DNA from 3 places in the Arthrobacter sp. StoSoilB19 genome. Region 1 is predicted to be linked to each of the others. Evidence: riboswitches for the same ligand, from Rfam matches in the RefSeq annotation. Region 1 holds a riboswitch; each other region holds the start of a gene.
What was found. A riboswitch is a leader RNA that binds a small molecule or an ion and turns the genes downstream of it on or off. The one in region 1 is predicted to bind thiamine pyrophosphate.
Positions count from the first base shown of each region.

Region 2: it holds a riboswitch for thiamine pyrophosphate, as region 1 does, so the genes downstream of both, LDO86_RS18640 (ECF transporter S component) here and thiC (phosphomethylpyrimidine synthase ThiC) in region 1, are expected to answer to the same signal.
Region 3: it holds a riboswitch for thiamine pyrophosphate, as region 1 does, so the genes downstream of both, thiO (glycine oxidase ThiO) here and thiC (phosphomethylpyrimidine synthase ThiC) in region 1, are expected to answer to the same signal.

Region 1 covers NZ_AP024650.1:2,559,714-2,569,810, forward strand. Annotated here, with positions in the region: gene trmD (tRNA (guanosine(37)-N1)-methyltransferase TrmD) at 1-197, opposite strand, end outside; gene rimM (ribosome maturation factor RimM) at 198-743, opposite strand; gene LDO86_RS11790 (RNA-binding protein) at 862-1,104, opposite strand; gene rpsP (30S ribosomal protein S16) at 1,106-1,528, opposite strand; gene LDO86_RS11800 (hypothetical protein) at 1,762-2,217, opposite strand; gene LDO86_RS11805 (VOC family protein) at 2,386-3,261, opposite strand; gene LDO86_RS11810 (amidohydrolase family protein) at 3,361-4,443, opposite strand; TPP riboswitch at 4,523-4,630, shown strand; gene thiC (phosphomethylpyrimidine synthase ThiC) at 4,626-6,467, shown strand; gene LDO86_RS11820 (alpha/beta hydrolase) at 6,464-7,198, opposite strand; gene ffh (signal recognition particle protein) at 7,300-8,883, opposite strand; gene LDO86_RS11830 (glucose-6-phosphate dehydrogenase) at 8,968-10,097, shown strand, end outside.
Region 2 covers NZ_AP024650.1:4,026,457-4,036,553, reverse strand. Annotated here, with positions in the region: gene LDO86_RS18685 (Na(+)/H(+) antiporter subunit C) at 1-264, shown strand, start outside; gene LDO86_RS18680 (Na+/H+ antiporter subunit D) at 261-1,862, shown strand; gene LDO86_RS18675 (Na+/H+ antiporter subunit E) at 1,859-2,404, shown strand; gene LDO86_RS18670 (monovalent cation/H+ antiporter complex subunit F) at 2,401-2,679, shown strand; gene mnhG (monovalent cation/H(+) antiporter subunit G) at 2,669-3,073, shown strand; gene LDO86_RS18660 (DUF4235 domain-containing protein) at 3,083-3,346, opposite strand; gene LDO86_RS18655 (CDGSH iron-sulfur domain-containing protein) at 3,466-3,681, opposite strand; gene LDO86_RS18650 (iron-containing redox enzyme family protein) at 3,737-4,789, opposite strand; gene LDO86_RS18645 (heme-degrading domain-containing protein) at 4,950-5,492, opposite strand; TPP riboswitch at 5,578-5,718, shown strand; gene LDO86_RS18640 (ECF transporter S component) at 5,785-6,408, shown strand; gene LDO86_RS18635 (ATP-binding cassette domain-containing protein) at 6,408-7,958, shown strand; gene LDO86_RS18630 (energy-coupling factor transporter transmembrane component T) at 7,955-8,755, shown strand; gene LDO86_RS18625 (UDP-N-acetylglucosamine 1-carboxyvinyltransferase) at 8,873-10,097, shown strand, end outside.
Region 3 covers NZ_AP024650.1:2,896,294-2,906,390, reverse strand. Annotated here, with positions in the region: gene LDO86_RS13310 (RNB domain-containing ribonuclease) at 1-1,406, opposite strand, end outside; gene thiE (thiamine phosphate synthase) at 1,443-2,177, opposite strand; TPP riboswitch at 2,205-2,324, shown strand; gene thiO (glycine oxidase ThiO) at 2,317-3,618, shown strand; gene thiS (sulfur carrier protein ThiS) at 3,615-3,851, shown strand; gene LDO86_RS13290 (thiazole synthase) at 3,856-4,671, shown strand; gene LDO86_RS13285 (hypothetical protein) at 4,759-5,061, opposite strand; gene LDO86_RS13280 (DUF3107 domain-containing protein) at 5,083-5,307, opposite strand; gene LDO86_RS13275 (TetR/AcrR family transcriptional regulator) at 5,356-6,021, opposite strand; gene moeB (molybdopterin-synthase adenylyltransferase MoeB) at 6,106-7,305, shown strand; gene LDO86_RS13265 (glutamyl-tRNA reductase) at 7,413-8,738, opposite strand; gene hemE (uroporphyrinogen decarboxylase) at 8,897-9,991, shown strand; gene hemG (protoporphyrinogen oxidase) at 9,996-10,097, shown strand, end outside.

The DNA.
Region 1 (10,097 bases):
CAGGGTTCGGGCTTCATGACCATTCCGGCGCCGCCGCCGTACGGGGTGTCGTCCACAGTGCGGTGCTTGTCCGTGGTGAAGCTGCGCAGGTCATGGACGTGCAGGTCCAGGATGCCGTCGTGGCGGGCCTTGCCAATCAGCGAGAGTTCAAGCGGGGCGAGGTATTCAGGGAAGATGCTGACGACGTCGATGCGCATCTAGTCCCTGCTTTCCGGTTCCGGGGCAGCGGCTTCGTCGGTGTTGAGTTCGAAGAGTCCGTCCGGCGGGGTGAGGAGGATGAAGCCTTCCTCGATATTCACCTCAGGCACGATCTGCTCCACGAACGGGATGAGGATTTCCTTGCCGTCCGGGGTGGTGACCATGAGAAGGTCCTGCACGGGCATGGTGTTCAGCGCAGTCACCTTGCCCACAACCTGCGCCCTTACCCGGGCCTCCAGGCCGACAAGCTCGTGCTCGTACCAGCCCTCGTCATCATCCCCGTCCAGTTCTTCGGTTTCGATGAACAGCTTGGCGCCGCGGAGGGTTTCAGCCTGGTTGCGGTCCGCCACCTCCTCAAAACCGAGCAGCAGGATGTCCTTGTTCCAGCGCGCACTCCGCACGGTCAGCCGTCCTGCCGCGGCGTCCTCAACGACGAATTCCGTTCCCGGGACAAAGCGGTCCTCCGGAGCGTCCGTCAGCACCTGGACGGTGACTTCCCCGCGAATGCCGTGCGGCTTGCCGATCCGTGCCACCTGAAGCTGCATCTGTTCCTCTGTTCCGGGTTGTGGTGGTTCCGGTGGAAGCACCATGTTGGTCAAAGCACTCCGGCCCCTCCACCTGGCGGTGAAGGGGCCGGAGCAAAAACTGAATGTTGCCGAGCGCTCAGCGGCGGCGGTCGGTATCGACGACGTCGACCCTCACCGGTTCGCCACCGGCCAGTGCTGCCACCACGGTGCGCAATGCGCGGGCGGTGCGGCCCTGGCGGCCAATCACCCGTCCAAGGTCGTCCTGGTGAACGCGCACCTCGAGGGTGTCCCCGCGGCGGTTGCTCTTCGAACTGACCTTGACGTCATCCGGGGAATCGACGATTCCGCGGACCAGGTGTTCCAGCGCTTCTGCCAGCAATCTACTCAGCCTCGGTGGTCTCAGCTTCGGCGTCGGCCGGGGCCTCGGCAGCGTCAGACTTGGATGCCTTCTTGGTGATGGCTTCCGGGATGATGACCGAGCCCTTCTCCGGGGCAACAAAGGCTTCCTTCGCGACCTTGGTCTTGAGGGTGCCTTCCTGGCCCGGCAGGCCCTTGAACTTCTGCCAGTCACCGGTGATCTTCAGGATCGCGGCGACCTGCTCGGACGGCTGGGCGCCGACGGAGAGCCAGTACTGCGCACGCTCGGAGTTGACCTCGATGAACGAGGGCTCTTCGGTGGGGTGGTACTTGCCGATCTCCTCGATGGCGCGGCCGTCACGCTTGGTGCGTGAGTCCGCAACGACGATGCGGTAGTACGGGGCGCGCATCTTGCCGAAGCGCTTAAGGCGAATCTTTACGGCCACTTTTGTGGTCACTCCTGTTTCAGAAAAGGGGTGAACCCGGCTTTCTGCACCCGTGGGGCGGGCCGTACTTGCGGGTTCGAAGGACAGGATCCGGACGTGGAGAGAGGGGCCACGCAGATCGAGTACCTGTTTATTGTGCCAGATGAACGGCGTTATTTCGACTTGGGCCACCGCGCCGGCGCCGCGGCCGGCCCTTGTGGAGGCGGAGGACGGCCGAAACCGGCATCACGGGGTCAGGCCGACCAGACGTACAGTCCCGTCCGCTCGGAATCGTCGATCGAGGCGGCCAACTCCGCCACCTGCTGAAGGTAGCTCCGGGCCTGGCCGGCGTCGAACGGCATATCCTCCTGGCCGGCCCACTGTTCGGCGACGTCGTCAAGGACATTGCCTTCGCCTTCGGTTTCATAGGAGAGCAGGTCGGCCAGCGCACGGACCATGGCCGGCGGCACGGCAAGGAGCGAATCGCTGGCGACGTCCACCATGGTCAGCTCATAGTCGGCCCCGCCGGCGTGCACGGCAGTCCCGGCAAGATCGCCCAGCTGTTCGACTTCGAAGTCGCTGATGCCCTGGATCCGCACCGCCTGGCCCCCGGGCCCGCTGTCCGCCGCGGAGCCGCTTCCCTGGTCAAGGATGCCGGCGCGTTTCAGCGCGGCGTCATGGGTGGCGACGAAGATCTCAGTGAAGCCCATGGCGGGTGCCCTTCTTCCGTTGGCGGAGCTGCGTGCCGGGAGTTGCAGCCCGGCCGTACGGAATCAGCCTAGTTGCTGCGCGCCCGCCGGCAAACGCGCCGGGCCGGAGCCCGCGAGCCCCAACACTGGCCCGTCAGCACTGGCGCACGGCCCGTGCAGGAGCACCGGTCAGCGGACTGCCACCCGGAGCCGGTTGCGCCACGGGTCCTCGAACCGGAGCTCCGCGCCGGTGTGGTGGGCGGGCACCCCGGCGACCCTCAGGCGGTCAGCCAGCGCCCCGACGTCGTCACCCGAGGGAACCTCGATGAGCACCTCGCCCAACCCAAGGGTGTCCTTGCGGGGGCCGGCGCCGCGACTGTTCCAGACGTTCATGGCCATGTGGTGGTGGTAGCGGCCCGCGGAAACGAACAGGGCCTGCCCATGCCAGCCCGCCGTCTTCTCGAAGCCCAGGGTACCCACGTAGAAGTCCCTGGCGGTCTGGACGTCGCCAACCTGGAGGTGGACGTGCCCCACGCCTGCGGACGTCCGCCGCTGGCCTTCGAGGGATTCCTCAGTGAGGTGCTGCTCCAGGTAGCGCTGCGGCGGAAGCGCCAGGCTGTCCATCACCACGTCCGTCCCGTTCCAGGACCAGTTGCTGCGCGGCCGGTCCCAGTACAGCTCGATGCCGTTGCCCTCGGGGTCGGTGAAGTAGAAGGCCTCACTCACCAGGTGGTCGGCGCTGCCGGTGAAGGACCGGGGTTCGTACTGGGCTGCCGTGGCGATGGTGGCCGCCAGGGAAGCCTGGTCCTCGAACAATAGGGCGGTGTGGAACAGGCCGGCCTCTCCCCTGCCGGGAAGGTGCAGCCCGGGGGCCGGCGCCAGGTGGACCAGCGGCCTGCCGAGCCTGCCCAGGTAGAGCCCGCCGTCCTGCTCCGCCACCGCCTCCAGGCCCAGTGCGCGCTGGTAGTAGTCGGTCATGACCTTCATGTCGCCCACCTTGAGCATTACCGTGCCCATGGCGAGGTCGGCAGGAAGAAGATCCTGGCTGCTGGCTGCGTCGGTCATTTGAAGGCTCCTTGTGTTGGAGGCCGTCACTTCGGCGGCCTGTCACATATTAAAATTACTTGAAGCTTCAATTTATTCCAAGTAGCGGAACCAAATAACTCAACGGATGATGCGGCCGCCCAGCACCACGTGCTCCAGCGCCGTGATCGTGTCCGGGGTGGTCCGGGGGTCGTCCCGGCACACCACGACGTCGGCCCGCGCGCCTTCCTCCAGGTTGTCAGCGCCCAGCCACGCACGCGCTGCCCAGCAGGCGGCATCCAGGGCCGCATGCATGGGCAGGCCGGCCCCGTGCAGGGCGAGGATCTCATCTGCGATCCTGCCGTGCCGGATCACGCTGCCTGCGTCCGTGCCGGCAAAGATCCGGACGCCGGCGGCATGGGCCTCCGCCACCCGTTCCAGCCTGCGTTCCCACAGGGCACGCATGTGGGCGGCGTAGCGCGGAAACTTTGCGTCCGCCTGCTCCGCGATATCAGGAAAGGTGGCGATGTTGATGAGGGTGGGCACGATCGGTACGCCCTGCTCCACGAACCGGGGCAGGTGGCGCGGCAGCAGCCCCGGGGCGTGCTCAATGCAGTCAATGCCGGCGTCCAGCATTTGGTCCAGGGTGTCTTCGGCGAAGCAATGTGCCGTGACCCGGGCACCTTCATCATGGGCAGCCTGCACAGCGTCACGCACGACGGCGGCAGGAAAGGAGGGCGCAAGGTCGCCGGCGCTCCGGTCGATCCAGTCGCCCACCAGTTTGACCCAGCCGTCGCCGTCGCGCGCTTGCTTCCGCACGGCCTCCACGAGCCCGTCGGGTTCGACCTCCGCCGCGAAGCCGCGCAGGTAGCGGCGTGTGCGGGCCACATGCCGTCCTGCACGGATCAGTACCGGGAAGTCCCGGCCGCCCTGCATCCAGCGGGTATCGGCAGGTGAGCCGGCGTCGCGGACCAGCAGGGTTCCGGCGTTGAGGTCAGCCAGCGCCTGCTCCCGGGCAATGGCGGGTTCCACCGGGCCGTCGGGACCCAGGCCGATGTGGCAGTGGGCGTCGACGAACCCCGGCAGCACCCAGCCGTCGAGTTCCCGCGCCGGAGGGGCAGCGGGCCGGCTGAACGTGAGCTTGCCGTCCACCGACCAGAGTCCATGGCGTACCCGGTCCGGTGCGGCCAGGACGGGTCCGCGAAAGTAGATGATGTCTGCCATCGGGCTTCCTTTCGATGCCCGGTCAGGCTAGCACCCGCAAATGTGACACCGCCCTTCCGGGGGCCTGTGGTAGCTTCTTCTCTGACCACACGGGAGCCCTTGCAGGGGCTGAGATCGGGCTGACGCAGCCTGCGACCGTTGAACCTGTCCGGGTAATGCCGGCGAAGGAAGTGAGTATTCCCTTGAGTACGCAAAACACCCAGTTGAACCCTGCCCACCTGCCGTCCACCGGGGGTTCCGGAGCCGGCTCCACGCCCCAGGTGAACCAGTCCGAAGTGACCCGGTCCCTGGCGTCGCATTCGCTGGCCTATATCGACGACGCCGGGTCCGGCATCCGGGTACCCGTCACGGAAATTGCCCTGGAGCCATCGCCCAACGGCCAGCCGAACGCACCGTTCCGGACCTACCGGACGGCGGGGCCGGGAAGCGACCCCGTCCGCGGCCTGGAGCCCTTCCGCGCGGAGTGGATCGTGGCGCGCGGAGACACCGAGGCCTACAGCGGCAGGGAACGCAACCTGCTCGACGACGGCCGCTCGGCCGTCCGCCGCGGCGCCGCCTCCGCGGAGTGGAAGGGCGCGCAGCCGGTGCCCCGCCGCGCCGTCGACGGCCGGACGGTGACCCAGATGCACTATGCCCGGCAGGGCGTCATCACGCAGGAGATGCGCTTCGTGGCGCTGCGCGAGAACTGCGATGTGGAACTGGTCCGGAGCGAACTGGCCGCCGGCCGCGCCATCATTCCGAACAACATCAACCATCCGGAGTCCGAACCGATGATCATCGGCAAGGCCTTCCTGGTGAAGATCAACGCCAACATCGGAAACTCGGCCGTGACGAGTTCCATCGCGGAGGAGGTGGACAAGCTCCAGTGGGCCACGCAATGGGGTGCCGACACCGTTATGGACCTGTCCACCGGCGACGACATCCACACCACGCGGGAATGGATCATCCGCAACTCCCCCGTCCCGATCGGCACCGTGCCGATCTACCAGGCCCTGGAGAAAGTCAACGGCGAGGCCAACGCGCTGACCTGGGAAATCTTCCGGGACACCGTCATTGAACAATGCGAGCAGGGCGTGGACTACATGACCATCCACGCCGGCGTGCTGCTTCGCTATGTCCCGCTGACCGCCAACCGGGTGACGGGCATTGTGTCCCGCGGCGGCTCCATCATGGCCGGCTGGTGCCTGGCCCACCACCAGGAGAACTTCCTCTACACGCACTTCGATGAGCTGTGCGGGATCTTCGCGAAGTACGACGTTGCCTTCTCCCTGGGCGACGGTTTGCGCCCCGGTTCGACGGCGGACGCCAACGACGCCGCCCAGTTCGCGGAACTGGACACGCTCGCCGAGCTCACCCAGCGCGCGTGGGAGTACGACGTGCAGGTCATGGTGGAGGGGCCCGGCCACGTTCCCTTCCACCTGGTCCGGGAAAACGTCGAGCGGCAGCAGGAACTCTGCAAGGGGGCCCCGTTTTACACCCTGGGCCCGCTGGTGACAGATGTTGCTCCGGGCTATGACCACATCACCTCAGCGATTGGTGCCACTGAGATTGCCCGTTACGGCACCGCGATGCTGTGCTACGTCACCCCGAAGGAACACCTGGGCCTGCCCAACAAGGACGACGTGAAGACCGGCGTGATCACCTACAAGATCGCCGCGCACGCGGCGGACCTGGCCAAGGGGCACCCGGGGGCGCATGAACGGGACGACGCCTTGTCCAAGGCGCGGTTCGAATTCCGCTGGCGGGACCAGTTCGCACTGTCCCTGGACCCGGTGACGGCTGAGGCGTTCCACGACGAGACGCTGCCGGCTGAGCCTGCCAAGACGGCGCACTTCTGTTCGATGTGCGGGCCCAAGTTTTGCTCCATGCGGATCAGCCAGGACATCCGCGACGAATTTGGTTCCGCGGAGGCGCAGGCGGCACTGGCCGATGCTGCGGCCGGGATGCGCGGGAAGAGCGAGGAGTTCCTGGCAGCCGGCGGCAAGGTCTACCTGCCGGAACTGCGGGTGCCTGCTGACAGCTAGGACGCGCGGGCCGGCTGGCTCCGGCTGACCTGGCTGATGAACTGCCGGATGGCCCGGTCCCCGTCCGGGGAGTCATGGGGCCGGTGTCCTCCCGCGGCAACGCGGTGCAGGGCCCCGGTCTCCCGGAGGTACCCGGCGATTTCCTCGTAGAGCGGTTCCCACCCACCGGTCAGCACCAGCGTGGGCACCCCGGGAACAATGTGCAGCGGCGCCTCCCATGACGGGGCCTGGAGCCGCAGCCTGCGGGCGGACCTTTTTTCTTCCGTGGTGGCGGGCTGCTGGAGGTCGGTGGCGAAGACCCGCCGGACGAATTCGCGCTGGAAGTCTTCGTCGCTGAGCTGGTGGCGCACGTCGAAGAGGGGCTGCATGAGGCTGATGTGGGCGGCAGTGGCCGGGAGTTCCGCTGTCAGGGAGAGGCAGGCCGGTTCCACCAGCGTCAATGAGAAGACCAGGTCCGGACGTTCGACGGCGGCCATCATGGCCGCGATCGCCCCCTGGGAGTGCGCCACCACATGCCCGCCGGCGGCGCCGCGGCCGTCATCGGCAAGGGAGCGCAGGATGATGGCGGTGTCCTCCGCGAAGGACGACTCCAGTGGCTCCGCGAGGACGTCAAAGCCATGGCGGCGGAGGAACAGGGCGTCATAGGACAGTGCCATGCCGTGCTGGCGCGGCCACGCGGCGGCACCGAAGGTTCCGGCGCCGTGCACGAACACTACCCTCTGCTTGAACATGTCCCAACCCTATTCCACGGCACTGACATCCCAAGCAAGCAGCGCCAGGTGTCGTTCTGAGAGGTCAAAACGACACCTGACGCTGCGTTGCCGGGGAACTGCTACTTGCCCAGGAACTTGTCGAAGCCCTTGGGGAGGTTCAGCTGGGACGGGTCGAAGTCCCCGCCCTGCTGGCCGAAGGCGGCGCCCGTAGGCAGCGCCTTGGCGGCGTTGGCACGGCGGGCTTCCGCTTCCTTGCGCTCCTGGGCAGCCTTGGCCGGGTTGCCGGACTTTGCCTTCTTCTTGGGCGCGTTCTTGGCGTTCTTCCGGGCACCGCCGCCGGCGCCGGGCAGGCCAGGCATCCCCGGCATTCCCGGCATGCCGCCCTGGGCCATCTTCTTCATCATCTTCTGGGCCTGGGCGAAGCGCTCCAGCAGGCCGTTGACCTCGGAGACGTGGACGCCGGAACCACGGGCGATGCGTGCCCGCCGTGAACCGTTGATGATCTTCGGCGCCAGCCGCTCGTGCGGTGTCATGGAGCGGACGATTGCCTCGACGCGGTCGATCTCGCGTTCGTCGAACTGTTCCAGCTGCTGCCGGATGTTCTGTGCACCCGGCATCATCATGAGCATCTTCTTCATGGAGCCCATGTTGCGGATCTGCTGCATCTGGGCCAGGAAGTCCTCGAGGGTGAAGTCTTCCTGGTCGGCGAACTTCTTCGCCATCCGGGCGGCCTCATCCTTGTCCCAGGCCTTTTCGGCCTGTTCGATGAGGGTGAGGATGTCGCCCATATCCAGGATGCGCGAGGCCATCCGGTCCGGGTGGAAGAGTTCGAAATCGTCCAGGCCTTCGCCGGTGGAGGCGAACATGACCGGCTTGCCGGTGACCGACGCGACTGAAAGAGCGGCACCGCCTCGGGCGTCGCCGTCGAGCTTGGACAGCACGATGCCCGTGAAGTTCACGCCTTCGTCGAAGGCGAGGGCCGTGTTCACGGCGTCCTGGCCGATCATGGAGTCGATCACGAACAGGACTTCGTTGGGCACGATGGCACGGCGGATCTGGCGCGCCTGTTCCATCATGTCGGCGTCCACGCCCAAGCGGCCGGCCGTGTCAACGATGACGACGTCGTGCAGCTTCTGGCGTGCTTCCTCGACGCCGGCGCGGGCGACGGCGACGGGGTCGCCGGCGGGCTGGTCCAGCTCGGTGGAGGTGGCACCCGGGTGCGGGGCGAAGACGGGGACCTTTGCCCGCTGGCCCACCACCTGGAGCTGGGTGACGGCGTTAGGGCGCTGCAGGTCGCAGGCCACCAGCATGGGGCTGTGCCCCTGGGCCTTCAGCCACTTGGACAGCTTGCCCGCAAGGGTGGTCTTGCCGGCACCCTGGAGGCCGGCGAGCATGATGACGGTGGGGCCGTTCTTGGCCAGCCGGATCCGCCGGGTTTCGCCGCCCAGGATCTCGACGAGTTCCTCATTGACGATCTTGACGATCTGCTGGCCGGGGTTCAGTGCCGCAGAGACCTCGGCACCCAGGGCGCGTTCACGGACCCGGCCAGTGAACTCACGCACAACGGGAACGGCAACATCGGCGTCCAGAAGCGCGCGGCGGATCTCCCGGACGGTGGCATCGACGTCGGCCTCGGTGAGCCTGCCTTTACCGCGGAGATTCTTGAAGGTTGCTGTCAACCGGTCAGAGAGTGAATTGAACACGCGACGTGCACTTCTTTCAGTGGATGATCGGGACTCGACTATCTAGGGTATCAAGTCAGGCCCGGTAGGTGGCATGCTGGCAAAATGACGAGCCAAACGACTGTGAAGACCCTGCTCATCCTCGGCGCCTCGGGCGACCTCACCGGCCGGCTCCTCCTGCCCGGCCTGGCGCGGCTCGTTGCCGCAGGCCGCGCGGAGGGCCTCACCCTGGTGGGGGCAGGCTCGGATCCGTGGACGCCGGAACAATGGCGGGAGCGGGTCCAGGCATCGTTCGCTGCTGCAGCCGGCGCGGCAGACAGTTCCGGAAAGGACGCCCTCGAGCTGCTGCAGAAGGAGACGGCGTACCACCAGGTGGACGTCACGGCCAAGGGTGCCCTGGCCGCCCTGCTCGCGGGGCTGGAAGGCCCGGTGGCCGTTTACTTTGCGTTGCCGCCCCGGATCAGCCAGCAGGCATGCGAGACGCTCCAGCCGGAAGAGGTTCCGGAAGGCACCCGCCTGGTAATGGAGAAGCCCTTCGGCTTCAGCGAGGAATCGGCCCGGTCGCTGAACCGGACCCTGGCACGGCTGGTCCCCGAAGACCATATCCACCGGGTTGACCATTTCCTGGGCAAGGCCACCGTCCTGAACATCCTGGGCCTTCGGTTCGCCAACAACTTCCTTGAGCCGGTATGGAACAGGCAGCACGTGGAAAAGGTGGAGATCTTTTTCGATGAGGACCTGGCCCTGGAAGGCCGAGCGCGCTACTACGACGGCGCCGGCGCCCTCCGGGATATGATCCAGAGCCACCTCCTGCAGGTCATGGCGATCATGGCCATCGAACCTCCGGCCACCATCGGCGAGCGCGACCTCCGCGACGCCGTCTCCACCGTCCTGCGGGCCAGCAGCGTCAGTGCCCCCTTCACTGGCTCAACGCGCAGGGCCCGCTACACCGCCGGTTCCGTGGCAGGCAAGGACGTCCCGGACTACGCCAAGGAGGAAGGCGTGGATCCCGGAAAGGGAACCGAAACCCTTGCCGAAATCCAGGTGGGCATCGACAACTGGCGCTGGCGGGGGGTTCCCTTCATCCTGCGTTCCGGCAAGGCCCTGGGCGACAAGCGCAAGGAAGCGGTGGTCACCTTCCTTCCGGTGCCACACCTGCCCCAGGGCTTTACCGGGGTGGACTCCCCCAACCAGCTCCGGATCGGTTTCGGCCCGGACACACTGGAGTTCGACGT
Region 2 (10,097 bases), 1.5 Mb from region 1:
GTGGCGGCGACCCCCAGCTTCGACGCGGAGGACGACGCCGAAGTTCCGGCGGAAACCTCCGAGTTCCCGCTCACCATGCTGGGATCGGACGGCCGGGACGTCTCAAACCATGCAGCGTCCAACAACAACGCAGATCTGCAAACGGACCAGCCGGTGGCCACGCTTGTGGCCGGCGGCCGGGAGATGCCCGCCGAACACGCTGCCGCGGAGGAAAAGCCCGGCTCACTCAACGTCGACTCCGGCCCGGAAGGAGGCGGAAAGTGAACATCGCAAGCTTTGCCCCGCTCGCCGTCGTACTTCCCATCCTGGGCGCTGCCCTGACCTTCCTGCTGATCCGGCATACCCGGGCCCAGCGCGCGGTGAGCATCGCCCTGCTCTCGCTGACGCTGGCGCTCGAATGCCTCCTGCTGGCATCGGCGTGGAACGGCGGGACCGCTGCCGTGGCCATCGGCGGCTGGCTGCCGCCGTGGGGCATCGTGATGGTGGTGGACCAGTTCTCGTCCCTGATGCTGGTGGTGTCCTCCGCCGTGAGCCTGGCCGTGCTGGTGTATGCCACCGGGCAGGGCATGGCCGACGGCGACCAGGACGCCCCGGTCTCGATCTTCCACCCCACCTACCTGATCCTGGTGGCGGGGGTGTCCAACGCGTTCCTGTCCGGGGACCTTTTCAACCTGTACGTGGGCTTCGAGATCCTGCTCACGGCAAGCTACGTCCTGATGACGCTGGGCGGCACCGGGCCGCGCATCCGCGCCGGCGTCACCTACGTGGTGGTGTCCGTGGTGTCCTCGGTGCTGTTCCTGATCTCCATAGCCATGGTCTACGGCGCCACCGGAACGGTGAACATGGCGGATCTGGCCATCAAGCTCGGGGACCTGGACCAGGGCACCAGGACCCTGCTGCACGTCATGCTGCTGGTGGCCTTCGGCATCAAGGCCGCCGTCTTCCCCCTGTCCTTCTGGCTCCCCGACTCCTACCCCACGGCGCCGGCCCCCGTCACCGCCGTGTTCGCCGGGCTGCTCACCAAGGTGGGTGTGTACGCGATGGTCCGGACCGAGACCCTGCTGTTCCCCGGGGACACCCTCAACACGCCCCTGATGGTGGCGGCGCTGCTGACCATGGTGGTGGGCATCCTTGGTGCCCTGGCCCAAAGCGACATCAAGCGGCTCCTGTCGTTCACCCTGGTCAGCCACATCGGGTACATGGTGTTCGGCCTGGCCATGTCCTCCGTTGCCGGGCTGGCCGCAGCGGTTTTCTACGTGGCCCACCACATCACCATCCAGACCAGCCTCTTCCTGGTCACCGGCCTGATCGAACGGCGGGGCGGGAGTTCCTCCGTGGACCGGCTGGCCGGCCTGGCCAAACTGTCGCCCATGCTGGCGATGCTGTTCTTCGTTCCGGCCATGAACCTCGCTGGCATCCCGCCCTTCTCGGGGTTCCTCGGCAAGGTGGGCCTGATGCAGGCCGGCGTTGAGCTGGGCACGCCACTGGCCTACGCCCTGGTGATCGGCGGGGTGGTGACGAGCCTCCTGACCCTGCTGGCCGTTGCCAGGGTCTGGAACCGCGCGTTCTGGCGCAGGCCCACCGACGCTGAGCATCCGGATCCGGTGCTCCTTGCCAGCCCGGCCCGGGTGTCGGGACCGGGCGCCAAACTGAACACCGTGACCCTCCTGCCGCGCACCATGGTGGGCCCCACATTGGGCCTGGTGGCGCTGGGCGTTGCCCTGACCGTCTTTGCCGGGCCGCTGTTCGGGCTCTCGGACCGGGCAGCGCGGGACATGCTGGACCGGACCCCGTACATCCAGTCAGTCCTGGGCCCTGATGTCCCGGTTCCCGCCACGCCTGCCGTGGGAGGTATGCGATGAGCCGCAAACGCATCTCCCTGCGCCAGGAACTGCCTCTCCTGGTCTGGCTGGTGATTGTCTGGGGCGCCCTGTGGCAGGACTTCAGCCCCGGGAACCTCCTCTTCGGTGCCCTGCTGGCAGTGGGCGTGGCCCGGTTGTTCTACCTTCCGCCGGTGGAGCTCAGCGGCCGGTTCAACATCCTTTACGCGGTTCCCTTCGCGCTTGCCTTCGTGGGCAAAGTGGTGGTGGCGAGCGCCCAGGTGCTGTACCTGGCCACGGTCCGCGGCCCCAAGGTGACCAACGCCGTCGTTGCTGTGAGGCTGCGCAGCCACCAGGACCTGATCGTCACCGCCACCGGCCACGTGATCTCCCTGATCCCGGGGTCCCTGGTGGTCGAGGTGGACCGCTCCACATCCACCCTCTACCTGCACGCGCTCAACATCGCCTCCAAGCAGGACGTGGAGGGCCTGCGGAACGAAGTCCGGTCCATCGAGGCCGGCCTGATCCGCATCATGGGCAGCCCGGAGGAACTCGAAGCCGTCCGAATGGAGGCCGCCACGTGATGCATGTTGTCCTGGCTGTTACAGCCGTCATCTTCTCGCTTGCTGCGGCCGGTGCCATCATGCGGATCGCCCGCGGCCCGTCATTGCTGGACCGGGTGCTGGCGGCCGACGTCCTCCTGGCCATCCTGGCCGGAGCCCTGTGCATCGACATGGCCGTGAACCGGCACCTGAACAACCTCATGCTGGTGGTGGCCATTTCCATCATCGGCTTCATCGGGTCCGTCACCGTGGCCCGTTTTGTGGCGGACCGAAGGGTGAAGCCCGATGAATCCTGACTTGTCCGGTCCCGACGGCTGGATCGACGCCGTCTCGGCAGTATTCATGGTGGTGGGGGCGCTCATGTCCCTGGGCGCCGCCATCGGCCTGCTCCGCTTCCCCGACCTGCTGAGCCGCATGCACGCGGCCACCAAACCGCAGGTCCTGGGCCTGTTCCTGCTGCTGGCGGCTATTGGACTGCAGATGCGGACGTGGTGGGTATGGCCCGTCCTGGTGGTTGCCTGGATCTTCCAGCTGCTCACCGTACCGGTGTCCGCGCACATGGTGGGCCGCGCGGGGTACCGCACCAAGCACCTGCACCGGGAGCTGCTCACGGCCGACGAGCTGGAGGCCGTGGTGCAAAAAGCCGCCGCCGAGGCTGCCCGGAAAGACAGCCCCGACGGCGGCGGGTAACGCCGGGAGCTAGACGATGTCCTGCGACTTGGCGAAGCGGGTGATGGCGCGCTGGGTGCCGCGGTTGGCCAGCACCTGGATGATGGCGCTGACGGACGCCGAGATCAGCGCGAAGGTCAACGCCGAACGCAGGCTGGTGGGGACATCCTCGTTCTTGCCGGTGGGGGCTTTCTGCCCGGTGGTCTTCTCCCAGATGGTGTTGACCAGCTTGGTGCCGGCCAGGCCTGCGCCGAGGCTCACCCCGGTTCCGAGCAGCTTGATGAAAAGGTTCATTCCTATTACTCCTTGCGGGCGGAAAACGGACTGCCTCCAGCCTAGCCGTACGCCCGTGCCGGTCCGGGCAAGGCCGTGGCGTGCTGCAGGCGGGTTGTTGGACTAAATGGCTTGTTGGACTACTTCGCGGGCGGCTCGGTGCGGAACTTGATCATCTTGTGCGTGCCGTCGCAGTAGGGCTTGATGGCCGAGGCGCCGCAGCGGCACAAGGCAACGGTCCTGCGGTCGCAGGGCACCGCGTCCCCGGATGGGGTGACGATCTCGAAATCACCCCTGACGATCAGGGGCCCGTCCGGGCAGACCACGATGGAGCCCGCGGCGGATTCCTGGTCCATGTCCGATCCTGTTCCATGCTGTCCGGGTTTCATGCCTGCACCGCTTTCGTCGTAGTCATGCTGCGGCCGGCACGGCCGCCCGCAGCGATGATGCGCCGGCTTCCCATGAGGACATCAGATGGGCGGACAGCCGGCCGTCGAGGGCCATGGCGGCAGTGGCCCCAAACAGGACGTCCGCGAGGAGTTCCGGTTCGGCTTCGACGAGGCCGCCGGCGAGGTCCCGGCCTGCGATCTGCTCGTGGACGGCGTCGGCCTCCACATGCTCATCGAAGTAGTGGGTGACGTCCGCGCCGAAACCGTGCCGGCGGAATCCGTTGCCGTAGAACCGGTTGGGCTGGGAGGAGGTCATCTCGTAGATCGCCAGGTGGCCGGTGATGGCACCCCGGAGCCGCCGGTTCAGGCCGCACAGCGACATGAGGTTGACGGACGCGAGGGAGACGGCGGGGACGGCATCCACGTACGCGCCGTAGCTGACGTCGAGGCCCAAACCGCGCATGGTCCGGGCGAACAGCGCGCTGTGCATGCGCTCGGGGCGGCCGCCGCCGTATTCATCCGCCTGGATTTCCACCAGGGCCGCCTTGGGCCGTCCGCTGAGCCGCGGAATGGCCCATGTATGCGGGTCGGCTTCCTTCAGCTGGTACATCGACTTGTGGATCAGGAACTCCCGGAGCTGGTCCAGGCCCGCCTTCCTGGCGACGTAGCGGGAGACGCTGGGCCCGGTGTCCGTGGCTGCGAGGCCGAACAGGACGTCGGCTACCTGGTCGCTGGTCAGGGCACCGGCAGGCAGTTCGAAGTCTGCGGCGGCCTGGTGCGCGGCGGTACGGAGGGCTGCCTCAAACGGTGCCTCGACCAGCTGCCGGACCCGGATTAACGCCGGCTCCCACTCCCAGTCGTCGGAGACGCCGGCCAGGCCGGAATAGTGGAGCTCGTAGAGGCAGAAGAGGGCCAGCTGGATGTCCTCGTCGCCGATGATGTCACTAGTGCCGGCCACCTGCCGTGCCGCGAGGTGGTACAGCCCGTCCAGCCCCGTCCCGGCTTCGGCCGGAGCCTGCGCAAGGAGTGCGAACAGGGCGTTGCTGAGGGGGCCTCTGGATTCCGGGATTCTCATGGTGCTCCTTGGTCTGCCGCGCTGGTGACGGGAACGAACGCGGGACCGCCCATGGTGACTCCCATGCCCTGTCCTCCTCGAAACCCGGGAACCAATATAGTAAGCATGATTACTAATAAAAGCTAAGCAGGCTTCCTGTTGGCGGCAGGTCAACCGGCGCCTAATCCCGCAGCGACGACCCCAGGATGTCGCGCAGCGCCTCAACCACCAGGTCATGGTCCTGCAGCTGCGGCAACCCGGAGACGGTCAGCGTGGCCACGGCGCCCACGCCGGTGACGTAGATCGGAAAGGCGCCGCCATGGGCTGCATACCGGGATTGGTCGAACCAGGCGTTGTCCTCGATCCGGCCGCCGCCCAGCCGGCCGCGAAGCCCCACCAAAAGTGACGGCACCTCGTACCGGGCGGCAGTGCGCTGCTTGGCGCGGATCCAGTGCCCGTTGTCCGGCGTGGCGCCCGGGAGCGCGACGTGGAACAGGACCTGCTCGCCCTTGGTGATGTCGATGGCGATGGGAAGGGACCGCTCCTTGCCCAGCTCCACCAGGAGCAGGCCCAGGTTCAACGCGTCATCCAGCGAAAAGCCGGGGAACTGGAGCTCCCGGACCTCCGCCTCGATGCGGGCGATCGACGCTTCCAGTGACCCCTCCAGCTGGGCGTCGGCGGAATCAGGATCGAATCCGGTCACATCCGGTGGAATGGCGCTCATGGCCCTCAATCTACCCCCGCCAGGTGTAAACTTGACCACGCCCGGAAGGGCAGTTCAAAAAGCCTTACCCATCCAAAAGCACCACTAATAACGACAGGGGAGCGCCGCCGTCGGACATCCTGGCACAAGCCGGGCACCGCAGGTGGGCGCTGAGAGTGCGGACAGCCGCAGACCCTCGAACCTGATCCGGTTAGTACCGGCGCAAGGGAGTCGAGTTCTCAAAGTGCCGCGGCTGCACGGCAACAGCCGTCAGCCGGGTCCACTTTCCCCTCCTGTTTCCCAGGAGGATCACATGAGTACTGCAGCAATCAAGAAGACCACCAGTAAGTCCTGGCGCGTCGTGGACATCGTGGTCGCCGCGCTGGTGGCCATCGCGGGCGGCGTCATTTTCTGGGCGTGGGACCAGGGAGCAGCCGCGCTTTCTGCCCCCATGAATGCCGCCTACCCGCCCCTGACCGGGCTGCTGGCGGGCGGCTGGATGATTCCCGGCGTGCTGGGAATGCTGATCATCCGCAAGCCCGGGGCCGCCCTGTTCTGTGAAACCGTGGCCGCCACCGGGGAACTCCTCATGGGTTCCCAGTACGGTGCCTCGGTCCTCTTCTCCGGCTTCATCCAGGGCCTCGGCGCGGAAATCATCTTCGCCATCTTCGTCTACCGCAAGTTCAACCTGCCCGTCTCCCTGCTGGCAGGCGCCGCGGCTGGATTCTTCTGCGGACTGAATGACTCATTCGCACCGTGGGGCTGGAACATCGCCTACTCCGGTGCGGACAAGCTGGCGTACATCGTGCTGACCACCCTCTCCGGCGCCATTCTCGCCGGCGCCCTGTCCTGGCTGGCCACCCGCGGCCTGGCGCGTACCGGCGTGCTGAGCTCCTTCGCTTCGCGCAAGGCCGCCACGGAGCCTGTCTTCTCCTGATGGCACCAGCCCAGCGTGACGGCGGCACCGTCCGCCCTGCCGCCGTCACAGCCCGGGGCTGGGGATGGCGGCACGCCGGCAGGGCCAAGCCTGCCGTCCATGCGCTTGACCTGGACATCAGCCCGGGGGAGCGGGTGCTCCTGCTCGGCCCCTCGGGCGCCGGGAAGTCCACGCTCCTGCACGCGCTCGCAGGGGTGCTGGGGGACATCAACGACGACGGCGGCGAGGCGGGGGACGCCGACGAGTCGGGTTCGCTGCTGGTTGACGGCGCCGTGCCCCGCGCCCAGCGCGGGCGCGCCGGACTTATGCAGCAGGACCCCGAGACGCAGGTGGTCCTGTCGCGGGTGGGGGACGACGTCGCCTTCGGTGCCGAAAACCTTGCCGTCCCACGGGAAGCAATCTGGGCGCGCGTGCACGAGGCGCTTGCCGACGTCGGACTGTCCCACCTGCCGCTGGACCACCCGACGTCGGCCCTGTCCGGCGGGCAAAAGCAGCGCCTGGCGCTGGCCGGCATCCTGGCCATGCGCCCGGGCCTGATCCTCCTGGATGAGCCAACCGCCAACCTGGACCCGGACGGCGTGTTGGAGGTCCGCGATGCCGTGGCGCGGTGCCTGGACAAGACCGGGGCCACGCTGGTGGTGGTGGAGCACCGGGTGTCCGTGTGGAAGGACCTGGTGGACCGGATCGTGGTCCTGCAGCCGGGCTCCGCCGCGGATCCTGCCGTACTCCTGGACGGGCCGCCGGACCAGGTGCTCACGGAGGCGCGGGCCATGCTGGCCGCCGCCGGTGTGTGGGTCCCCGGCTACGTCCCGGCAACCCGTGCCCGGGCGGTGGTCCCGGCCCCCGGCACGGGAAACCTCCTGCTCGCAGCCGAACAGTTGGCAGTCGCCCGCGAACGTCCCCGACGCAAGGGCTTAAGGAAGATTCCGCCGTCACCGGTCCAGGAAGGCCTGGCCGCGCAGGTGCGCGCCGGGCAGGCGCTCGCCGTGACGGGTCCCAACGGCGCCGGTAAGTCCACTTTCGCCCTGACCCTGGCAGGGCTGCTGGAACCGGTGTCCGGAAAGGTCTCCGCCACCATGGACCTGAGCCGCGGTGCCGGCATTGACCCGTACCGGTGGAAGGCGGATCAGCTGATTTCCCGAGTGGGGACGGTGTTCCAGGAGCCGGAGCACCAGTTCGTGACCGGCAGGGTGCTTGACGAACTGCTGTTCGGCCCCCGGCACCTGGGCCACGGCGGGGATCGGGTGGACGAACTGCTGGAGCGGCTGCGGCTCACCGCGCTGGTGGACGCCAACCCCTACACGCTCTCCGGTGGCGAGAAGCGGCGGCTGTCCGTGGCCACCGTCCTTGCCGCCAGCCCGCAGGTCCTGGTCCTGGATGAACCCACGTTCGGGCAGGACGCCAACACATGGGCCGAGCTGGCGTCCTTCCTGTCCGAGCTCCTGGATGCCGGCACTGCCGTGGTGTCCGTGACCCATGACGCCGAATTCACCCAGGCCTTGGGCGGGGCCGAACTGCGGATGGCCGCGGCGGAAGCGGTGGCGCCATGAGGCAGCAACTCACCCTGGGCGGCAACCATGCCCTCCTGGTCCGCGCCAATCCACTAAGCAAGTTCGCTGCCGTCCTGCTGATCACCGCCGTCCTGGCGCTGTCCATCGACTGGGTTTCGGCGTCCGTGGCCCTGGTCTTTGAGCTTCTGCTCTTTCCCCTGGCCGGGCTCACCCTGTCCCTGCTGTGGCAGCGCGGCTGGCCGCTGATCCTTGCCGCTGCCGTGGGTGGCTGGAGCACCTCCATCCTGGCCCCGGACAGCGGCCGGATCCTGCTCGACGCCGGGATCTGGTCCATGAGCGAAGGTTCCCTGCAGCTGGGCATCGGCTTCCTCCTGCGCGGCTTTGCGATCGCCCTTCCGGCCGTGCTCCTGATGAGCTGCACCGATCCCACGGACCTTGCCGACGCGCTGGCGCAGAAGGCGCGCCTGCCGCACCGCTTTGTCCTGGGAACGCTCGCCGCGATGCGCCTGGTGGGGCTCATGGCTGAAGAATGGCAGACCATCGGGATGGCCCGGCGTGCGCGTGGCGTGGGTTCGCGCGGCAGCGTGGCCCAGCGGGTGAAGGCCACGCTGGGCCAGAGTTTCGGGCTGCTGGTACAGGCCATCCGCCGCGCGTCCCGGCTTGCTGTGACCATGGAAGCCCGCGGTTTCGGCGGCGGCAACCGGACCTGGGCCCGGGAATCCACGTTCAGCGCGCTGGACCTTGGGGTGGTGGCCGGCGGTGTCCTGGTGGCCGGCCTCGCGCTATTTGCTGCCCTGGCCGCCGGGACCTGGAACATGGTGTGGCTGGGCAGTTGATGTTGGCGGTCCGGCCCAGGTGATTCCTATCGCATGCAGTGGGTAGAGGCTTTCCCGATGCCCCATACCAGTGGCCGATCAGGGCCCGCGTAACTCATCTATGATATATTTGCGGATATGACGCAGGAGACCGCTGAGCACGTTGCCGCCATGTTGAGGGATGCCCGGAGCGAGAAGGGCTGGACCCAGGGCCAGTTGGCCGCCGAGCTCGGCACCAGCCAGAGCGCCGTTGCCCGGATGGAGCAGGGCAAGCAGAACCTGAGCCTGAAGATGATCCAGAGGCTGGAAAAGATCTTCGACCGCAGCATCGTCAACGTCGGCAAGCCGCAGATGACGCACCTGCGGGTGGAGGGCGGCCGTACCCTCTCCGGTGCCGTGGATGTCAACAGCAGCAAGAACGCCGGCGTCGCCCTGCTGTGCGCCAGCCTGATCAACCGTGGCACCACCGTGCTCCGCCGGCTGGCACGGATCGAGGAAGTCAACCGCATTGTCGAAGTGCTGACCAGCATCGGCGTCGAGTGCACCTGGCTCAACGACACTGACCTGCGTCTTCGCCGTCCCGCCGTCCTGGACCTGGAAGCCATGGACGTTGACGCGGCGCGCAGGACCCGCAGCGTCATCATGCTGCTGGGTCCCCTTCTGGATGAGTCGCGGGAGTACCGGCTGCCCTACGCCGGCGGCTGCGACCTCGGCACCCGCACCGTGGAACCGCACATGCAGGCGTTGCGCCAGTTTGGCCTTGCCGTGGAAGCCACGGCCGGTTTCTACACGGTCCAGGCTCCGCCGGCGGACGCGCAGGACCGCTCCTTCGTCCTCACCGAACGCGGGGACACCGTCACCGAGAACGCCATCATGGCCGCGGCGCACCGGCCGGGAACCACCGTGATCCGCAACGCCAGCCCCAATTACATGGTGCAGGACCTGTGCTTCTACCTGCAGATGCTGGGCGTCACCATCGAGGGCGTGGGCACCACCACCCTGAAGATCACGGGCCGGGCCGACATTGACGCGGAGATCGAGTACTTCCCCTCCGAGGATCCCATCGAGGCGATGAGCCTCATCACGGCCGGCATCGTCACCAATTCCGAGGTCACGGTGCGGCGGGTGCCCATCGAGTTCATGGAAATCGAGTTGGCCACCTTGGGCCAGATGGGGCAGAAGCTGGAAATTTCGGGCGAGTACATGGCCCGCAACGGCCGCACCCGGCTGGTGGACGTGACCACCAAGCCCTCCGAGCTGCATGCCCCGGAGGACAAGATCCATCCGATGCCGTTCCCCGGGCTGAACATCGACAACCTGCCGTTCTTTGCCGTCATTGCCGCGAACGCCGATGGCCAGACCA
Region 3 (10,097 bases), 340 kb from region 1:
GCAGTGACCGCGGGCTCGGCAATCTGGATGATGCCCGAACTTCCGGTGCCGTTTCCGTTCTTCCCGTTGCCGTTTTTCACCGTCCCGGTCCCGTTTCCATTCCCGTTTCCGTTTTGCGGCCGGGAGCCGGAAATCACGATCGCATCGAACTCCTGCCCGATGTGGTTCAGCAGCAGCGCGGCCTCAACGGTGTCCAGGGCCAGTCGTTCCATCCTGGACGCGAGCTGGTCCGATCCGGCCATGATGCCCGGCAGGAGCGGCAGGGCTTCCCGCGCCCAGTCCGGAACATCCCCGCCATTGCTGAGGGCCTCGCAGATCACCAGCACAAAGCGGTCCACCAGGCGGCGGAGCGGCGCGGTGGTGTGGGCATAGGCCGCGCCGATGGCAGACTGCACGCCGTCCTCGGGGACCGTTCCGTCAAAGGCGGTATAGGAGGCGCCCCGGAACAGCATGCCGGCGGAATGCATGATGGCCAGCTGGCGGGGATCGGTGGGATCCAGGGAACGCAGGTATTCGCCGTAGCTGACTTCACCGTCCCAGGGCCTGCCCAGCACCTCGGTCTGCAGCCGGAAATGCTTCAGCGACCGTTCGTCCGGGGCGGGCATGGTGCGCAGGATTCCCACCTTGCCCTCCAGCATGAGCTGCGCGGCGGCCATCCCGGTCATCAGGGAAATCTGCGCGTTCCAGTCCTCCACGGGAAGCTGCGGTACGGCAGCAATGCGGTAGCCGCCGTCGGGCAGCTGGACAATTTCCTGCTCGGGCATGTTGAGGCTGGCCCCGCCGCGTTCCCGCTCCAGGGCCACCCGCTTCAGGCCCACCTCGCGGAGGAGCCGCAGCACCGGCGAGGCCGTCCCGGCGTCGAGGTCTTCCTGCGCACCCTTGTAGCTGAGCTTGTCGCGGCTGCGGACCCGCGCCCGCCTGACGCCCACCGACACAACCGTTGCGTCGCCGTCGAGCGTGAAGTCCCATACGAAAGCCGAACAATCCTGGCCCGGCAGCAGGCTTCCTGCCCCCTCGCTGATCACTTCCGGGTGCAGCGGAATCCGGCCGTCCGGAGCGTAGAACGTCTGGCCGCGGCGCCGGGTCTCGGCGTCCAGGGGACCTCCCGGCGCAACAAACGCCGGCACATCGGCGATCGCGTACATTACCCGGTAGCCGTTCCCGTCCGGTTCGATGAACACCGCCTGGTCCAGGTCCGTGGAGGAGGCCGGATCGATGGTCACGAACTGGACGGCGGTCAGGTCATAGGACGGAAGCCTCAGCGCTGCCACCGCGGCCCGGGCATCCGCCACTGCCTCAGCCGGGTACGGTCCCGGCAGTTCAAGTTCGGTGCGCAGCAGGCCCAACGCCTCTTCCAGGGCGTTCCTGTGGTCATGGACGTTTGGAGCCAGCCGATGATGTGACACAAAAGTCAGCGTAGCTCCAAGTCCGCCGATATGGCATCAGGCGGCGGCGGCGTCCAATGCGTCGAGGAGGGAGGCGGCAGCGGCGGCGGGATCGGAGGCCTCGGTGATGGCGCGCACCACCACGATCCTGCGCGCACCGGCTTCCGCCACCTGGTGGACGTTTCCGTGGTCAATGCCGCCAATGGCGAACCAGGGCACGGGGTCCGCCGCCTGCCGTGAGGCCTCGGCGGCATACTTCACCAGGTCAGTGCCCACGGCGGACCTGCCGGGTTTGGTGGGGGTTGCCCAGACCGGACCCACGCAGAAGTAGTCCAGCCCGGCTGGTCCGGCAGTTGCTGCCAGGGCGGCGTCCACCTGCCCGGTGGTGTGGCTGGAGAGCCCGATGGCGGCGTTGCCGTTGACCAGCGTGCGCGCCGCCGCCAGCGGCAGGTCCTTCTGGCCGATGTGGAACACCGGTGCCCCGGAGAGGACGGCGATGTCCGCACGGTCATTGACCGCCCACAGCTTTCCGTGCCGTACCGCGGATTCCTTCAGCACCGCCAGGAGGTCCAGTTCCTCGGCCGCCTCGATGGTCTTGTCGCGCAGCTGGATGATGTCCACGCCACCGGCGAACGCGGCGTCAACGAAATCCGCGAAGTCGCCGCGGTCCCGGCGCGCATCGGTGCAGAGGTACAGGCGGGCTGCCTTCAGGGCGTCGTTGTCCCGTGAATTGACGACTTCGGTGGCTGGAGCGTGGTGGCCGGCGGGAAAGGATGGGGTGGACACATTCATGCGTGCAAGCCTAGTTCCTCTAAACTGGGCTGGTACTGCGGGAGCCCGCGGCGGCTGTCACAAAGCGCCGGGCTGAGAGGGCGTCAGAGCCGACCGCTTGACCTGATCCGGTTAATGCCGGCGTAGGGAAGGAACCCACATGCGTACCCCCTTCACCCATCACCCCGGGTCCGCCCGCAGCTCCATTCCCTCCACCCTCCGGGCCGACGTTGCCGTCATCGGCGGGGGAGTGGTGGGGCACGGCATTGCCTGGGAGGCGCAGCGTTCCGGGCGCTCGGTGGTCCTCATTGATGACGCGCCCGGTACCGGCGCCAGCTGGGCGGCGGCCGGCATGCTGGCTCCCGTCAGCGAACTGCATTACCAGGAGGAAGAGCTCCTGGAACTGATGCTTGACGCATCATCGCGCTGGCCCGGGTTCGCCGCCGGGCTGGGCAGGGCAACGGGCGCGGATTCCGGATACCTGACGACGCCGACCCTCGCCGTGGGTGCCGACGCGGCCGACCGCCGGGCGCTGATGGACCTGCGCACAGTCCAGCAGGCCAACGGGCTGGCGGTGGAACCCCTGACCGTGCGGGAGGCCCGGAAGCGTGAGCCGCTGCTCAGCCCGGCCATTGCGTGCGCACTTGATACCCCGGCGGACCACCAGGTGGATCCCCGGCGCCTGGTGGCCGCCTTGCGGCTGGCCCTGGCCGGCGCGGCGCAGGAGCAGCCCCAGCTGGCGGTTGCCGGGGCAGTGGAAGGTTTTGCCGTGCCGGAGCGGGCAGCCGGGCTGCTGTGGGAGGGCGGAACGGTTTCCGGGGTCCGCCTGGCCGGCGGCGGCACGGTGCTGGCAACGGAGACCGTGGTGGCCAATGGCCTGCAGGCGGGGGCGCTTGACGGCCTGCCGGACGGCCTTGAGCTGCCGCTGCGGCCCGTGCACGGGGATATCCTGCGCCTTGCCGTTCCCCGCCACCTTCAGCCCTTGGTGACGTCAACGGTGCGCGGCCTGGTCCACGGCATCCCCGTGTACATCGTTCCCAGGCAGGACGGGACCGTGGTGATCGGAGCTACGCAGCGGGAGGACGCCCGCTCCGATGCCGTGAGTGCCGGCGGCGTCTACCAGCTGCTGCGGGATGCGCAGGCTCTGGTGCCCGCCGTCGCTGAACTCGAACTCCTGGAATGCACCGCCCGCGCCCGCCCCGGTACCCCTGACAACGCGCCGCTCCTGGGCCGGGTGCCGGCCGCTCCGGGCGCCGGGGGAGGACAGGCCGGGCACGTCCCCGGACTCATCATCGCCACCGGGTTCTTCCGGCACGGAGTCCTGCTCACTCCCGCCGCGGCGGCCATCTGCAGGGAACTGCTGGACGGCAGGGCCGATCCCCGCTGGGGTCCCTTCAGCCCGGACCGGTTTTCCAGGCCGGCAACGGCAGCAACAAGCCCCCACATCAAGGAGACTGCGTGAACATCACCCTTAACGGAAACCCGCACACGGTGGCCGACGGAGCTTCGATCACCACGCTGGTCAGCGAGGTCACCGGACGCCCGCTGGCGGACAACGGACAGGCGACCGACGGCGGGAAACTCGGCGTCGCCGTCGCGCACAATGCCCAGGTGGTGCCGCGCAGCCAATGGTTCGCCACCGCGCTCGCCGACGGCGACGACATCGAACTTGTTACAGCAGTACAGGGAGGCTGACGCCATGACCGAAACCAGCACCATCAACCCTGCAGGAAACGCCGGTGCCGGCGACGCCCTGGTGATCGACGGCGTCGCGCTGGGTTCCAGGCTCATCATGGGCACCGGGGGAGCGCCCAGCCTCGATGGCCTGGGCGCGGCGCTCCTTGCCTCCGGCACCGCACTGACCACCGTGGCCATGCGGCGCTACTCCACGGCTGAAACCGGCTCGCTGTTCCAGCTGCTGGTGGATCATGGAATCCGGGTCCTGCCCAATACGGCCGGCTGCTTCACGGCCAGGGACGCGGTCCTTACCGCGGAACTGGCCCGGGAGGCCCTGGAAACAGACTGGGTGAAACTGGAGGTCATCGCCGATGAACAAACCCTCCTGCCGGACGCCGTGGAACTGGTCGAGGCCACCGAGCAGCTGGTCAACCGCGGCTTCAAGGTCTTCGCCTACACCAACGACGATCCTGTGCTGGCCCTGCGGCTGGAGAACCTTGGAGCCACCGCCGTCATGCCGCTGGGTGCCCCGATCGGCACCGGCCTGGGGATCCTGAACCCGCACAACATTGAGCTCATCGTTTCCCGGGCCTCCGTGCCCGTGGTCCTGGATGCCGGCATCGGCACGGCATCCGACGCCTCCCTTGCCATGGAGCTGGGCTGCGACGCCGTGCTGCTGGCCACGGCCGTGACCCGCGCCCAGAACCCCACGCTCATGGGAGAAGCCTTCAAGCACGCGGTGATCGCGGGCAGGATGGCCCGGGCGGCCGGGCGCATCCCGCGCCGGGAGCATGCCCTCGCCTCATCCGCCATGGAAGGCCGGGCCGAGTTCCTCTAGGCATCGGCCATTCACTTAAAGGGCTGTGGCCACCACCCGCCTGGGTGGTGGCCACAGCCATATGCCTGGGAGCCTGCCAGCGACGGCTCAGCGCCGCAGGATCGCAGTGAGCCGTTCCGCATCATGGCGCGCCCGCGTACGGCCAAAATAGGCGACGGCGGCGATGGCGGCAGCAATGCCCAGAACGATGGGCAGGACCCAGGGAAGCCAGGTCAGCCCGGGCAGGTAGCCGAAACCGGCCGCCATCAGAATGATCCACACCAGCGCCGCAGCACCCGCGGCGACGCCGGCCGGAAGCGCCGCACCGTACTTGGCGTGCCGCTTGTCATTGGCCCAGACGACGAAGCCGCCGGCGACAGTGGCCAGCACCACGATGGACAGCGAAAGCATGGATCTCCTTGGAACCGGGGACTAGAACTGGCCGAAACCTACGCGCCGAACCTCTTCGGCACCGATTTCCACATAGGCCAGAGCGTTGCCCGGAACAATGATCAGGCGTCCTTTTTCATCCTTCAGGCGAAGTTCGTTGCCTCCGGTGATGGCTTCGCCAACAACCTTGGCCACAGTCTCCGCGTCCTGGTCCGATTCCAGCACGATCTCGCGGCCAACGTTTTGAACGCCGATCTTAATTTCCAAGGGGGCCTCCCAGCCTGTGAAGTTCGTCGATGATGTCTTATTTGTAGTCTAGGACTCTTTGGGGAAGCGAGAGATTCCGCGCCAAGCTAAACGGTAGATGAGGTCACTGGCCACGTTGAGGTCCAGGTTACCGTCCGTTTCCAGCCAGTACCGCGCGCTGACCTGCGCCATTCCGGCCAGTCCGCGGCCAAGGAGTTCGGCCTCGAGGTGGGGGAGCTTGGTGTCCTCGGCAATGACCCTGGCGATGGCGTCGGCGAAGGTCCGGTTGAAGGTTTCCAGCCTGGAGCTGACGTCGGGGTCGTTGATCAGGTCGGACTCGAACACCAGGCGGTGGGCCTGGTCGTCGCTGGCGATGAAATGGAAGTAGGCGCGCATGACGGCCTGGACCCGTTCATCGTTGTCCGTGGTGGAATTCAGGGCACCCAGCATCAACTCGGTCAGGGACGCAAGGTGGCTCTCGAGCAGTGCGAGGTAGAGTTCCCGCTTTGACGGAAAGTGCTGGTACAGCACCGGTTTGCTGACATGGGCGGTCTCTGCAATTTCATCCATGGCCGCGCCGTGGTAGCCGTTGGCCACGAACACCTCCTGGGCGGCGGCAAGCAGCTGTGCGCGGCGCTCATCCCGGGGCAGCCGGGCGGACCGATGGCCTGCGGGGCGGGAGGGAGTTTGCGGTTCGGCGGCGGGCGGGCGGTCAGCCCGTGCTTCAGGGACCACAGTTGTCCTTCTTTCCATTGCAGTTACCTTCACTTTACTGCGGGGTAATATGACCCGGCGGTATCCCGGGGCATACATTGAAGTATGGCTTCGTCTTTCACCGCAAATGTTTCAACCCATTCCCTGGATCCGCTGGTGGAACCGGCCGCCGGCCTCACCCCTGCCGAGGTTGAACGGTACTCCCGGCACCTGATCATTCCCGAGATCGGTGCCCTGGGCCAGCGGCGGCTCAAGAACGCCAAGGTGCTGGTGATCGGTGCCGGCGGCCTGGGCGCCCCGGCCCTGCTGTACCTGGCCGCGGCAGGCGTTGGAACCATTGGAATCGTCGACGACGACGTGGTGGACCTGAGCAACCTGCAGCGGCAGGTGATCCACGGCGTCAGCGACGTGGGCCGGCCCAAGATCGAGTCGGCACGCGATGCCATTGCGGAGCTGAATCCGCTGGTGGATGTCCGGCTGCACAACCTGCGCCTTGACGCGTCCAACGCCCTGGAGTTGTTCCGGGGGTACGACCTCATCCTTGACGGGGCCGACAACTTCGCCACCAGGTACCTGGTGAACGACGCCGCGGCCATCCTGGGCAAGCCCTACGTGTGGGGTTCCATCTTCCGGTTCGACGGCCAGGTCAGCGTGTTCTGGGAGAAGCACGGGCCCACCTACCGCGACCTGTATCCGGAGGCTCCCCCCGCGGGGTCCGTGCCGTCCTGCGGCGAGGGCGGTGTGTTCGGCATGCTCTGCGCTGCCGTGGGATCGCTCATGGTGACCGAGGCAGTGAAGCTGATCACCGGCGTCGGGCGTTCCCTGCTGGGCCGCGTGGCCCTCTTTGACGCCTTGGGCGGCAGCTGGCGGGAGATCCGGGTGTCGAAGGACCCCGCGGCGGAACCCATCACCGAACTCACTGACTACGAGGCTTTCTGCGGCATCGCTCCCGCCTCGCAGGCGGACACGGAACATACAGTCACCGCTACCCAGCTGGCCACCATGCTGGCGTCGCGGAAAGCCGGGCTCAAGGATTTCGAGCTGGTAGATGTCCGCGAAGCCGGGGAATACGACATCGTCCGGATCGACGGGGCCAAACTGATCCCGCAGGGACGGATCCTTGCCGGGGAGGCGTGGGACGAACTTCCGCAGGACCGGGACATCGTGTTCCACTGCAAGGCCGGCACCCGGTCCGCGAACGTGCTGGCAGCGGCACGGCAGGCCGGCTACCAGCGGGTCAGCCACCTTGACGGCGGGATCCTGGCCTGGGTGCGTGAGGTGGAACCCCAGAAGCCCGTCTACTGACGGGACGCTCCATCACTTCCCGCGCCCTTTTGGAGTACGCCCCATCACTTTCCAGAAGAAAGTGATGGGGCGTTGCCGTAAATAGTGCAGGTAGTGATGGGGCGTGGTCAGGCGGTTTCGCGGCCCTGGTGGTCCACCGGGCATTCGGCCTCGACGGCGGCAGGGGAGGCGGTGGCGGGCTGTTCGACAGTGATGCCGTACAGGGCCTCCAGCGCAGCAACGTAGTCGTCCTGCTGGCCGTTCGCAGCGAGTTCGCGGGCGCGGACCGTGGGTACGTGCAGCAGCTGCTTGACCATGCGGCGGAGGGCGAACTCGACTTCCTCGGCGGCGGCGGTGCAGCCGTGGCGGGCACGGACCTTTTCCATCTCCGCGTCCAGGACGTTCATGGTGTGGCGCCGCAGGGCAACAATGGCTGAATCGACGGAGCGGGCTTCACGCTCCTGCTCGAAGGCCTTGGCGGCACCCTTCACGATTCCGCTGGCCTGGGCCAGCGATTCCGCCTGTTCCTGCGGCGCGGCCAGGCGGACTGATTCCAGGGTGAGCAGCTCCACGCCGTCCAGCTCGCCGACGGCGGGGTCGAAGTCGTGGGTGAGGGCAAGGTCGATGGCGATCAGGGGCTGCGGCGAATCGGCGCGCACCTGGGCGAGCTCGTCGGCTTCGACCCGGGTGTCCGACCCACTGCACCCGATCATGACGTCCGCAGCCGCCACTGCGGACCGCAGCGAGTCCACGTCCAGGGCGGTCCCGCCGCGCGAGGCGACAAATCCTTCGGCCCGGCCGGACGAGGAGTAAACGGAGATGTCCGTGCAGCCGCGTTCACGCAGCAGTGCCATGGTGGCCCCGGCGTAGGCGCCGGTCCCGAACAGCACAACCTTCTTGGTTGTCCAGTCCGGGTTTTCGGAAAGATCGGTGGCAAGGTCCAGTGCCACCGAGACGATGGACAGGCCGCGGGAACCGAGCGCCGTCTGCGCGCCAACATCCTTGGCTGTCTTGGAGGCGGCCTGGAAAAGCCGGATGAGGCCGGCGCTGGCAGTGCCGTCGTGCTGGGCGGTAATCAGTGCCCGCCGCACCTGGCCGGCGATTTCGCGTTCACCCACGACGGCGGAGTCCAGTCCCGCGCTGACGGCGAACAGGTGCTGGGTCACCTCGGGTCCGGTGCGTGTGCTGAAGGAACGTGAAACGAGGGGTTCGGCCAGTCCGCTGGCCTCGCTGATCCGGGCCACGAGTGCCGCCCGGGCTGCTTCGACGTCGTTGGGGTTGGCAGCTTCGCCGTAGATTTCGTAGCGGTTGCAGGTGGCCAGCACCACTGCCCCTGCCACGGCGGGGGATTCGGTGAGCGCGGATGCGGCAATCCCGGAGGAACCGTTGCTCAACTGAGCAACGGTTTCAAGGTCGATGTCGGCGTGTGTAGCCACCAATGAGAAAAGAACCACAGCAGACCAATCATAGCTTTTTCGTTGCCTGGTAGAACAACCACCCGAAAGGATAACCGCCACATTCCACCGTGATCCGCGCCACCTCCCCCTGGCCCGCGTTGCCAGCGACAGGTTGTCGTTATCTTTTGCAGCTCTTTTTCGGCACAATCAAAAGCATGACTCCTAGCCCTGCCGTCTCCGCTACCGGCGCCCTTGCCGCAGACCATCCACTGATGGACGGCCGCACAGCGGATTCACCGCTGATCACGGCCTACCGCGGAGGCAAGCCGTCCCGCCGTCCCGTCTGGTTCATGCGGCAGGCGGGCCGGTCGCTGCCGGAATACCTCAAGGTGCGCGAGGGCATCGCCATGCTGGACTCCTGCCTCCGGCCGGAGCTGGCCTCCGAAATCACGCTCCAGCCCGTACGCCGCCACGATGTGGACGCGGGCATCTTCTTCTCGGACATCGTCATCCCGCTGAAGCTCGCCGGCGTGGGCGTGGACATCGTTCCCGGGGTGGGCCCGGTCCTTGACATGCCGGTGCGTACGGCGGCCGACGTTGCCGCCCTGCCCCAGCTCACCTGGGAAGCCCTGGAACCCATCCGCGAAGCCGTCCGCCTGACCGTGGCCGAACTGGGCAAGACGCCGCTGATCGGGTTTGCCGGCGCACCGTTCACCCTGGCCGCCTACATGGTGGAAGGAAAACCCAGCCGTGACCACCTCGGCCCGCGGACCATGATGCATGCGGATCCGGAGACGTGGACCGCCCTGGCCAACTGGGCTGCCGATGCCTCGGGCATGTTCCTCCAGGCCCAGCTGGAGGCAGGCGCATCCGCCGCCCAGCTCTTTGACTCCTGGGCGGGTTCGCTGGGACTGGCCGATTACACCAAGTACGTTGCACCGGCGTCGGCCCGCGCCCTGGACCATGTCCGCCACCTCGGGGCTCCGCTCATCCACTTCGGCACCGGCACCTCCGAACTTCTCGTTGCCATGCGCGACGTGGGTGTGGATGTGGTGGGCGTCGACTACCGGCTGCCGCTCGATGAGGCCAACCGCCGGCTGGGCGGAACCGTCCCGCTGCAGGGAAACATCGACCCCGCACTGCTGGCGGCTCCTTGGGACATCCTCGAGGCCCATGTCCGCGAGGTCATCGCCGCCGGCTCCGCCGCCCCCGGCCACGTCCTGAACCTGGGACATGGAGTGCCGCCCGAAACTGATCCGGACGTCCTGACCCGGGTGGTGGAGCTCATCCACTCCATCTCGCCGGAGTAGCCACATGGGCAGTTCTGCGGCGAGGCCCGGCACGGCACTGGTGGTGGGCGGCGGAATCTCCGGGCTGCTGTCCGCCCGGGAACTCGCCGCGGCCGGCCACGAGGTG